One region of the Polycladomyces zharkentensis genome, then DNA from elsewhere that is predicted to be linked to it. Evidence: predicted binding sites of a transcription regulator. Region 1 holds the regulator's gene; each other region holds the start of a gene.

Region 1 (2,208 bases):
ACATCGGCAAAGAGCATGTATACGTTTTGGAGCTGGCCGAAGGGGAATTGCACGAAGATGATGCGGCGCATCGGATCGCCCGCGCTGCGATGCGCTCGGACGAGGTGTTGGAGCTGACCCCTCCGAAAGAGGGGAAAGTGGACATCGTGTCGCGGATTGACGGTTTGCTCCGGGTGGATGTCCCGACGTTGACGGCGATCAACCGTGTGGAACACGTGGTTCTGTCCACGTTGAAAACGCACACGCCGGTCCGGGCGGGTCAACGGGTGGCAGCCGCCCGCGTGATCCCGTTGGTGGTACCGGAAAGCCGCATCAAGCAAGTGGAGACGATTGCCGGTCGGCAGGAACATCCCGTGCTGGAGGTGTTGCCCTTCCGTCCGCACCGGGTCGGTGTTGTGACGACCGGAAGCGAGGTGTACCACGGTCGGATTCAGGATCGCTTCGGTCCGGTCGTACGGGACAAAGTGGAACGGTACGGTTCCAAAGTGATCGGGCAAACGTTTGCCGATGACGACAAGGAGATGATCGCCCAACAAATCCGGGCGTTTGCCGATCAGGGCGCAGACTTGATTCTCGTCACCGGCGGTATGTCGGTCGACCCGGATGATCGCACACCGGGTGCCATCGCCGAACTGGGAGCCGACATTGTCAGTTACGGCAGCCCGATGTTGCCCGGCTCGATGTTGTTGATCGCCTACTATCGTGGGATTCCGTTGATGGGGCTTCCCGGATGTGTGTTGCACGATCCGTTTACTTCGTTTGACGTCTTTTTGCCTCGTATCCTGGCAGGTGAGAAAATCACGCGGGAGGATATTATCACATTGGGGCACGGTGGCCTGCATGCGTGTTGATCTTGCAGGCGGAATGGCTCCGTTGTATGATGTTGATAGCAACACTTTGTGAAAATTGCACGATCCGGTTAATGGAGAATACACGGTCTCAACGGACCGTTCGGGTATGGAGGCGAAAATGGCTGATCAGAAGATTCCCCAAGTAACCGCGAAACGGTTACCCCTGTATTACCGATATTTGGAGAAGTTGCATGCCATCGGGAAGCAACGTGTGTCTTCTGCCCAGCTGAGCGAAGCCTTGCAGATCGACCCGGCAACCATTCGACGTGATTTTTCTTATTTGGGAGAGTTGGGAAAGAAGGGATACGGGTACAACGTCAATTATCTGCTTCAGTTTTTGCGGGATTTCCTCAAGCAGGACGAAGTGACCAACGTGGTCTTGGTCGGTGTCGGTCATCTGGGCACGGCGTTGTTGCGGTACAATTTCTACCGCAGTCACAATACCAAGATCGTGGCGGGATTCGATATCGATTCCAACAAAGTGGGTAAGGAGATTGACGGCATCCCGATTTTTTCGATCAATCGTTTTTCGGAAGTGAAGGAACTGCACAACGTCGAGGTGGCGATCCTGACGGTACCGGCCAATGCCGCCCAGCAAGTCACGGACCGCATCGTGGCCGCGGGCATTCGGGGGATCTTGAACTTTACGCCTGCCCGGCTGACGGCACCACCCAATGTACGGATCCACCACATCGATTTGACGACGGAATTGCAGACGCTGATCTATTTCCTGAAAAAGTTTCCGCCCGAAGAAGATCGCGAACCCTCATCCGCAGACCACCTGTGATGGGGGATCACATCGTGGACAAACGGTTGAATACGACAAGGGAAGGTTTGACCAACGATGGATGATCAGACTCAGCCGTTGACGGAGCACCTGGCCGAATTGCGCAAACGGATCATATGGGTGTTGGTGTTCTTTTTTATCTTTTTGGTTGTGGGGTTTCTATACGCGGGGCCGATTATCGATTGGGTGAAAAAGGACGTTCCGGCCAACATTTCGTTTCATATCTTTTCACCTGGTGAGGCGTTTCGCATCTACATGGGATCGGCGTTTCTCATCGCGGTGATCTTTACGTTGCCCGTTGCACTATATCACATTTGGAGATTTGTCGAACCCGGTTTGCGTCCGCGCGAACGCCAAGTGACGCTCAGCTACATTCCACTCGCGATCCTTTTGTTTTTTGGCGGTTTGCTTTTCGCCTACAAGGTGATTTTTCCTTATGTGATCGGGTTCTCGGCCAATTTGACGCAGGAGTTGGGGGCCCAGGAGACATACGGGTTGTATGATTATTTCCGATTTATGTTCAACATCGTCTTCCCGATCGCGTTTTTGTTTGAGCTGCCGATTTTGGTC
Region 2 (2,208 bases), on a different contig from region 1:
GAAAGGCTACGTCACGCGCGCCGATTTGCAACGGTACCACGATATTCATCATGGCAAAAAGCAAGGGCATCGCCACGAACAATATCATGATGGTTCCGTGTGTGGTAAAGATTTCATTGTAGTGTTGTGCGTCCAAAAAATTCATGCCTGGAAAAGCGAGCTGGGTCCGCATCAGCAGAGCGTCCACACCGCCACGAAACAACATCAACAGGGCGCAAATCAGATACATGATCCCGATCTTTTTATGATCAACTGTCGTGATCCATTCGCGCCACAGCCATCCCCATTTCCTGTAGTACGTCAGCGCGGCCACGATGCCGATCAGAGTGAAAACAATCGCAACTGCTGACATCTGGATCAAGGGGTCAGCTTCTCGCAAGTACCCAACAAGTTGATTGAACATCCTCCACTTCCACCTTTCTCATCACTTTCCAGAGGATTTAATGGTGCTCATGATTTGTGTGCCAATACTTTCCTCCGTTTTTATCGACGATATTTTGATATAGCGAGGTTGGGTAAGAGGAATAAGATTGTCGGTTGACAATACTTGGCTTGACGAGCTGATTGTATTTTTCATTCGTTAAAGCAGGTGCTGATGCTTTGACCTTTTTTACCCACGACTCAAATTCAGACTTCGGTTTGGCAACCACTTGAAAGTTCATGTGTGCAAATCCTTTTCCGGTAAAGTTGGCTCCTTTACCGTCGTATACGCCCGGACGGTCTGCCTGCAACCAAAGATACATCTCCATTCCCGGCATGGTGTACATCTGTCCACCCAACTGTGGAACCCAGAATGAGTTCATGGGTGCGTCTGCAGTCAACACGAATTGCACCGGTACTCCTGTGGGAATTTCACAGTAGTTGACAGTGGCGATCTTTGAATCAGGATAAAGAAACATCCACTTCCAATCCAACGAAACCACTTGTATGGTGATGGGCTTCTGATTTGTCGGTGGCCGGGTCAGTGCGTATGTGTCCCGAACGGTAAATACGCCAAGAATAGCGACGATCAGTATGGGAATGCCCCACCATATGACTTCCAAAATTTTGCTGTCCGTCCAGTTGGGTTGGTAAGGGGCCTGATTTCCAGGGCGATCCCGGTAACGGATCACAATGTAGATCAGGAGACCAAGGACGGGAATGACTACCAGCGAGACCAAAATCGCTGAAAGCACAATGAACCGATATTCTGTATGCGCTACAGGACCGGCAGGATCAAACAGGACAAATCGATCACTGCATCCAGGTAACAGAAATAACAGAACGGAGCTGAAAAAAACGTGTTTGAGCCGACTTGATATCCCTGTTTTCTTCACAGGTTTCACACTCCCGTAGTCAGATTGAATCTGTGGAATGATGTAAGCGGTATCATAAGAAGTGAATGTGATGGATTTCACAAAATGTGATTCGCAGAATATCGGCGTTTCGTTATCGCTTTGTCATTTAACTAATCAAAAACCATCTCCTATAACCAAACTGATTTTTTGTCTGTGTAAATGAGTGTAAGTGGTATCGGGCGAAGTAATTGTGATGGATATCACAAAAAAAGAGGTGTTCACAGAATATCGACATTGCGGTTACAGTTTTGTCACTTAACAGCTCAAAGGAATGTCATTCAACAGACTCTCGTCGCAGCAAAAAACGAAAATTGATATGCCGACAGTGGGATGAATCCAGGCGGGGACAGATCCCCGCCCGAGTTTACCGGATTCTTGGTGCAGTGATTAACGGGTCGCCACGGGTGTCGGCTTGATTTTGCTGTTGGAGAACGGCTGTTTCAATTGCTCTTTCATGCCAGTTTCCCACAACGTTTCGATCATCTTCAGTTCCTCTTCTGTCAGCGGCGTTTTCTCCGGCGCCTCGGCAAATTCGCGCAAGTTCGATTCACTGGTGATATTGGGCAAAACCGATTTGATCGCGGGGCTCGCCAAAGAGAAGAGAATGGCTGCCTGACCAATGGTCCGGTCCGTTCCTTCGTACAGAAATCTCAACCGCTGAACCGCTTTCACACCTTCTTTCATCCACTCGATCGGCCGGTGGGATCGGTGGTCCCGTTTGTCGAAATGCTTGTCCGGATCATAGGTGCCGTCGAGAAGACCTGATGCGTGCGGGACACGGGAAATCAGGGATTTGCCCAGCTTTTCGGCCTCCCGGATCAGTTCTCGGGCAGGATCTTGCTCCAACAAGTTGTGAATGATTTGCGCCATG
Region 3 (2,208 bases), on a different contig from region 1:
GATGATTTTACACCATTGATCAAGCGTGCTTTAGAGCTTCCGGAAGTGAATATAGAGTCTGATCAAGAACTCGTTACAGGCTTCCACCATGAGACCGTGCTAGGAATGGCACCGGAAGTGATCCAGGCTGTGAAAAATGGAAAAATTAAGCGCTTCTTTGTCATTGCAGGTTGTGACGCTCCGGGGAAAGGTGGTGAATATTATCGGAAATTAGCCACATCCTTGCCACCAGAAACGGTTATTCTAACCACTTCTTGCGGCAAGTTCCGCTTTAACGATGTAGATTACGGAGTAGTACCAGGTACGGATATTCCACGCTATATTGATTTGGGGCAATGCAATAATTCGATTTCCACTGTGAAGATTGCGGCTGCACTAGCTGAAGCATTTGGATGTGAGGTAAACGAACTGCCAGTCAGTATCGTGTTATCTTGGTTTGAGCAAAAAGCGGTTGCCATCCTATTGGGGTTGTTCAGCCTGGGTATTCAAGATATCCGTATTGGACCAAAAGCTCCTGAGTTTATTTCACCAGGTGTGTTGCAAGTATTGCAAGAGAGATTCGGCTTAAAATTGATTGGTGATGTACAAACAGATATGCAAGCCATGTTAACGGAGAGCTCAGCACATCTGACCATCTCATCTTAAAAGGGAGCGCTACAGGATTTGGCCGTTTATAAAGAGCGAGCGGGAAAACCCAGCCCTTTAGGGTTGGGATGAAAGCGAGCGTCGGACGCGGGAGGGCCTCAGCTCTCGCAAGTCCGACAGAATTTTAGCACAATCGAGCCTAGAAGTACGAAAACACTTAAAATACTATGCGAGCGCAAACTCAATAAACTAACATTACCCAGGCTTGGACGAAGCCATCGTGGATGGATGTGGGTTGCCACGCCAGATGAAGCGAGAAGGCCTCTGGTGCTTTAGCCGTGCGGAGCAAGTCACGTTTGGTTTCATACAGAAGGATGTGGCCGAGAAGGCCAAGGGCTCTTGACAATGTTGGATCTCACTTGGTGCAAGTGGGATCTTATATTTTTACATCAGTATCCTCACAAATGTAGGCCATCGTGTGATGGGAAACACAGTGGACACCTTGGAAGGCAGAGTGTATGGGGAAAAGGGAGACCTAGGACGAAACAGGCGGTTCATCATGAACAGGGAGAATAGGCATTGCTGACAGTGCCTTGTTTGCTTGGTACTGGGTTGATCCATTCTTAAACCTGATTCATCCCTGTTGTGATGTTTGTCATAATACGAAAACACAAATTCAGTTACCATAACATCAAGCTACAGCATCAAACGAAACGGACCAGGAGGAAAGAACATGAATGATATGCCTTTTCATTGCGGCCAGAGGGTCGGAGAGGACATTCCTTTGTGTCCTGCTCTGACCCGACTGAAGCAAGAACATATTCCGTTAAGGGAACAAATGGAGCAATTGTATCAATCGGCAGAAGGAGTCGGAGACGATACTCACATTGCAGACTGGCAAGGTGCATTGCATGAATTGAGGGAGAAAGCCGTTCGTTTTGAGCGGGAATTGCACGCTCATTCTGAACGGGAAGAAAAGTATTTATTTCCGATGATGGCTTCATACATCGGCAGGGAATCAGGACCACTGATGGTAATGGAATATGAGCATCAAAAAGGAAAGGAATATCTGCAAACCTTTATCGCAAAGATTGATCAGGCGACCGCGCCCGTTGATACAGAAAAGGCAAAGAAAATCGGCTTATTTATGATTCAAGCCTACAATATCTTGTCACAGCACTTTATGAAAGAAGAAAATGTTTTGTTCCCCATGGCAGAACAGTTGCTTTCGTCTGAAGAAAAAGATCTTCTGGCGAAAAAAATGCAAACCGTATAGTCTTTGAAGAATTTTATGGTCTGTTTTCCTGCCATGATTGCCACCGAAACAGAGTGAAGAATCCATGAAGAACCAAGCCAAAAAAAACAAAAGGTGGTTTCTCCTTGAAGCAGCGAAGAAACCACTTATTTTTTTTGAAATACTGCACTTAGATAACGCTTAAATAGACATGCAAACAGGCTCAGATGAGGTGTCCATACCCCCCTTGTCCACGCACGGACATTGGACATGATGGTGATGAAGCTTTTCTAACCGAGCCCAATCCAACATTTTGCGTGTATACATTGATACAATGCTTATTTTGCATGTGTCTCGCCTTTCCCGGCGTAAGGCAGTCGTTCACCGGT
Region 4 (2,208 bases), on a different contig from region 1:
GCTGAACCCATTTGTCATAATCCGCAGGCGACTTGGCGATCACGTCAAAGGTCATATGGGTAAAATACTTACCGGAGAAGTTGGCGCTTCTCCCTTGATATACACCGGGTTGATCCGCCTGCAACCACAGATTCATCACCATGCCGGGCATGGTATACTCCTGTCCGCCCAGTGAAGGAACCCAAAACGAGTTCATCGGTCCCACCGCGTCCATCTCGAACCGAACCGGTGTATCGGCGGGAATCGTCACGTAGTTGACGGTTTCGATCCCTTCTTTGGGATAGCGGAAAATCCATTTCCAATCCGCCGACGTCACCTTGATCGTCATCGGCGGTCTGTCACTGGAAGGCTGTTTTTCCAAGCCGTATGTCGCCTTCACCGTAGGAATTGCCAATGCGATGACGACTGCGACGGGAATCAACGTCCAGATCGTCTCGAGAAGTTTGCTGCCCTCCTGATCCGGCGGTTCGTAGCCTTTGTTTTCCGGTTTGGCCCGGTATTTGATGATCACGTACGCAAAAATCCCAAACACCGCCAAAACGATGATCAACATTAATCCGAACGACCAGACGATGAGATCATATTGTTGTTTCGCGACAGGGCCTTTCGGATCCAGTACCACATATTGTTCACGACTGCAGCCCGCCAGCAGCAACACCGCCGACAAGCCGACCAGTGTCAGCCATTGACGTAGACGTTTGCGAAATGGCTCCATCGTCGTTATCCCCTTTCCCGCATTGACGAAAATTGTTCAAAATTTCACATAAGTATATCATATGATTTCGCCAATGCTTCTTCTCTTTCGGTTGGCTTCCGGTAAATACCGGCAGTTTCAGGATGTTTCAGGATTTATTAGGGCCTTGTAAAGGATTTTGATTCCATCCCATCATATCAAATCCTTTCCTGTGCAGTCCCCGCTTTCAGCTCGATTTCAAACGAAATTCAACAAGATGAAACAAATCAGCCACCATTTGTCGATAAAAACGTCACATATATGGAATAAATTGCTTTTTTTCATCAAAAATCCCTGTTGAAATGGATGAACAGGAATCGTTTTGATTGATAAAGAGCGGTGGGAAAACCCAACCCTTCAGGGTTGGGATAAAAGCGAGCGTCGGACGCGGGAGGGCCTTGTCCCTCTCGCAAGTCCGCCGGAATATGGTTACGATGAAGTCGAGAAGTGCGAGAAAATCACCCGGGCCTGTGAAGCCATCGTGGATGGATGTGGGTTGCCACGCCGGATGAAGCGAAAAGCCCAAGGAGAACAAAGGGGATGCCTCCGGTGCTTAGTCGAGTGGGGCAAGTCACCGGAATTGGATACAAAAAAAGTCGATCCCGCAGCGGATCGACTTGGAAAACTTAAATGTTGCAAACGATTGGCTCTACACTGATAGCGGAAAAGCAAGGAAGGAGAAGAGGTGAAACCCCATGCAGTTGCATGGGGTGTTTGTGTTCATTTGTGTGGGATGCCCATATAAGCCGGTTTGTCCAGCAACTCGGGGATCGTGACGATTTCGTAGCCGTGCGATTTGAGGTATTTTATGATACGCGGCAACGCTTTGATCGTGTTGTCCAAATGTCCGGGTGCCCCCGCCGAGTGTTGCAGGATGATGCCGCCCGGTCCCGTCTGGTGCTGGACATAACGCATGATTTTGGCGACCGGCGTACCCGCCCAGTCGCGGGTATCCACACTCCAGTTGACGATGGTGTATCCCATCTGATGAAACCGCTGTTTGAGCTGATCATTCAGCTTTCCGTACGGTGGACGGAACAACCGCATACGCATGCCTGTCAATTTAAAAATGACCGTATTGGTCCGTTCGATCTGCGCAACCGCCTGACTTTGCGTCAAACGGGTCAAATCGGGATGATTCCAAGAATGGTTGCCCAGCACATGTCCTTCCTGAAGAATCCGCCGGATCATCTCCGGATGTGCTTGGGCATTTTTTCCCGTGACAAAAAAGGTGGCGTGAACGCCTTCTTTTTTCAGGATATTCAACACCTGATTCGTGTAGTATGTATCCGGTCCGTCATCGAAGGTGAGCGCCACGACTTTTTTTCCGCCCGATCCCTTGAAAAAGATCAACGGCTCGGACGCGGCGGACGGTTTTTGCTCCGACAGTCGGGTGGAGCTTTTCTCATGATTGGTCCGGGTGTCAGCACGGGAATGCTTGCTGTCTGGCAACGCCCCTCGCTCCGGCTGCTTGA

What was found. Region 1 encodes Rex, which represses fermentation and respiration genes when NADH is low (regulators of the CRP and FNR family bind a similar motif). Its sites were predicted from a motif close to TTGTGAAATATTTCACAA; they were not measured.
Region 2: JQC72_RS05075 (ubiquinol oxidase subunit II) is a predicted target of Rex. The motif match lies at 1,382-1,399, and genes of this name have one in related genera.
Region 3: JQC72_RS05035 (hemerythrin domain-containing protein) is a predicted target of Rex. The motif match lies at 1,229-1,246, and genes of this name have one in related genera.
Region 4: qoxA (cytochrome aa3 quinol oxidase subunit II) is a predicted target of Rex. The motif match lies at 748-765, and genes of this name have one in related genera.

Annotation. Positions count from the first base shown of each region.
Region 1 is NZ_JAFHAP010000009.1:164,286-166,493, forward strand. It holds gene JQC72_RS11185 (molybdopterin-binding protein) at 1-851, shown strand, start outside; gene JQC72_RS11190 (redox-sensing transcriptional repressor Rex) at 970-1,638, shown strand; gene tatC (twin-arginine translocase subunit TatC) at 1,696-2,208, shown strand, end outside.
Region 2 is NZ_JAFHAP010000005.1:119,884-122,091, reverse strand. It holds gene qoxB (cytochrome aa3 quinol oxidase subunit I) at 1-403, opposite strand, end outside; gene JQC72_RS05075 (ubiquinol oxidase subunit II) at 441-1,316, opposite strand; gene JQC72_RS05070 (aldo/keto reductase) at 1,725-2,208, opposite strand, start outside.
Region 3 is NZ_JAFHAP010000005.1:109,708-111,915, forward strand. It holds gene hcp (hydroxylamine reductase) at 1-645, shown strand, start outside; gene JQC72_RS05035 (hemerythrin domain-containing protein) at 1,319-1,861, shown strand; gene JQC72_RS16430 (cbb3-type cytochrome c oxidase subunit I) at 2,158-2,208, opposite strand, start outside.
Region 4 is NZ_JAFHAP010000010.1:46,259-48,466, forward strand. It holds gene qoxA (cytochrome aa3 quinol oxidase subunit II) at 1-715, opposite strand, end outside; gene JQC72_RS11520 (hypothetical protein) at 987-1,268, opposite strand; gene JQC72_RS11525 (polysaccharide deacetylase family protein) at 1,454-2,208, opposite strand, start outside.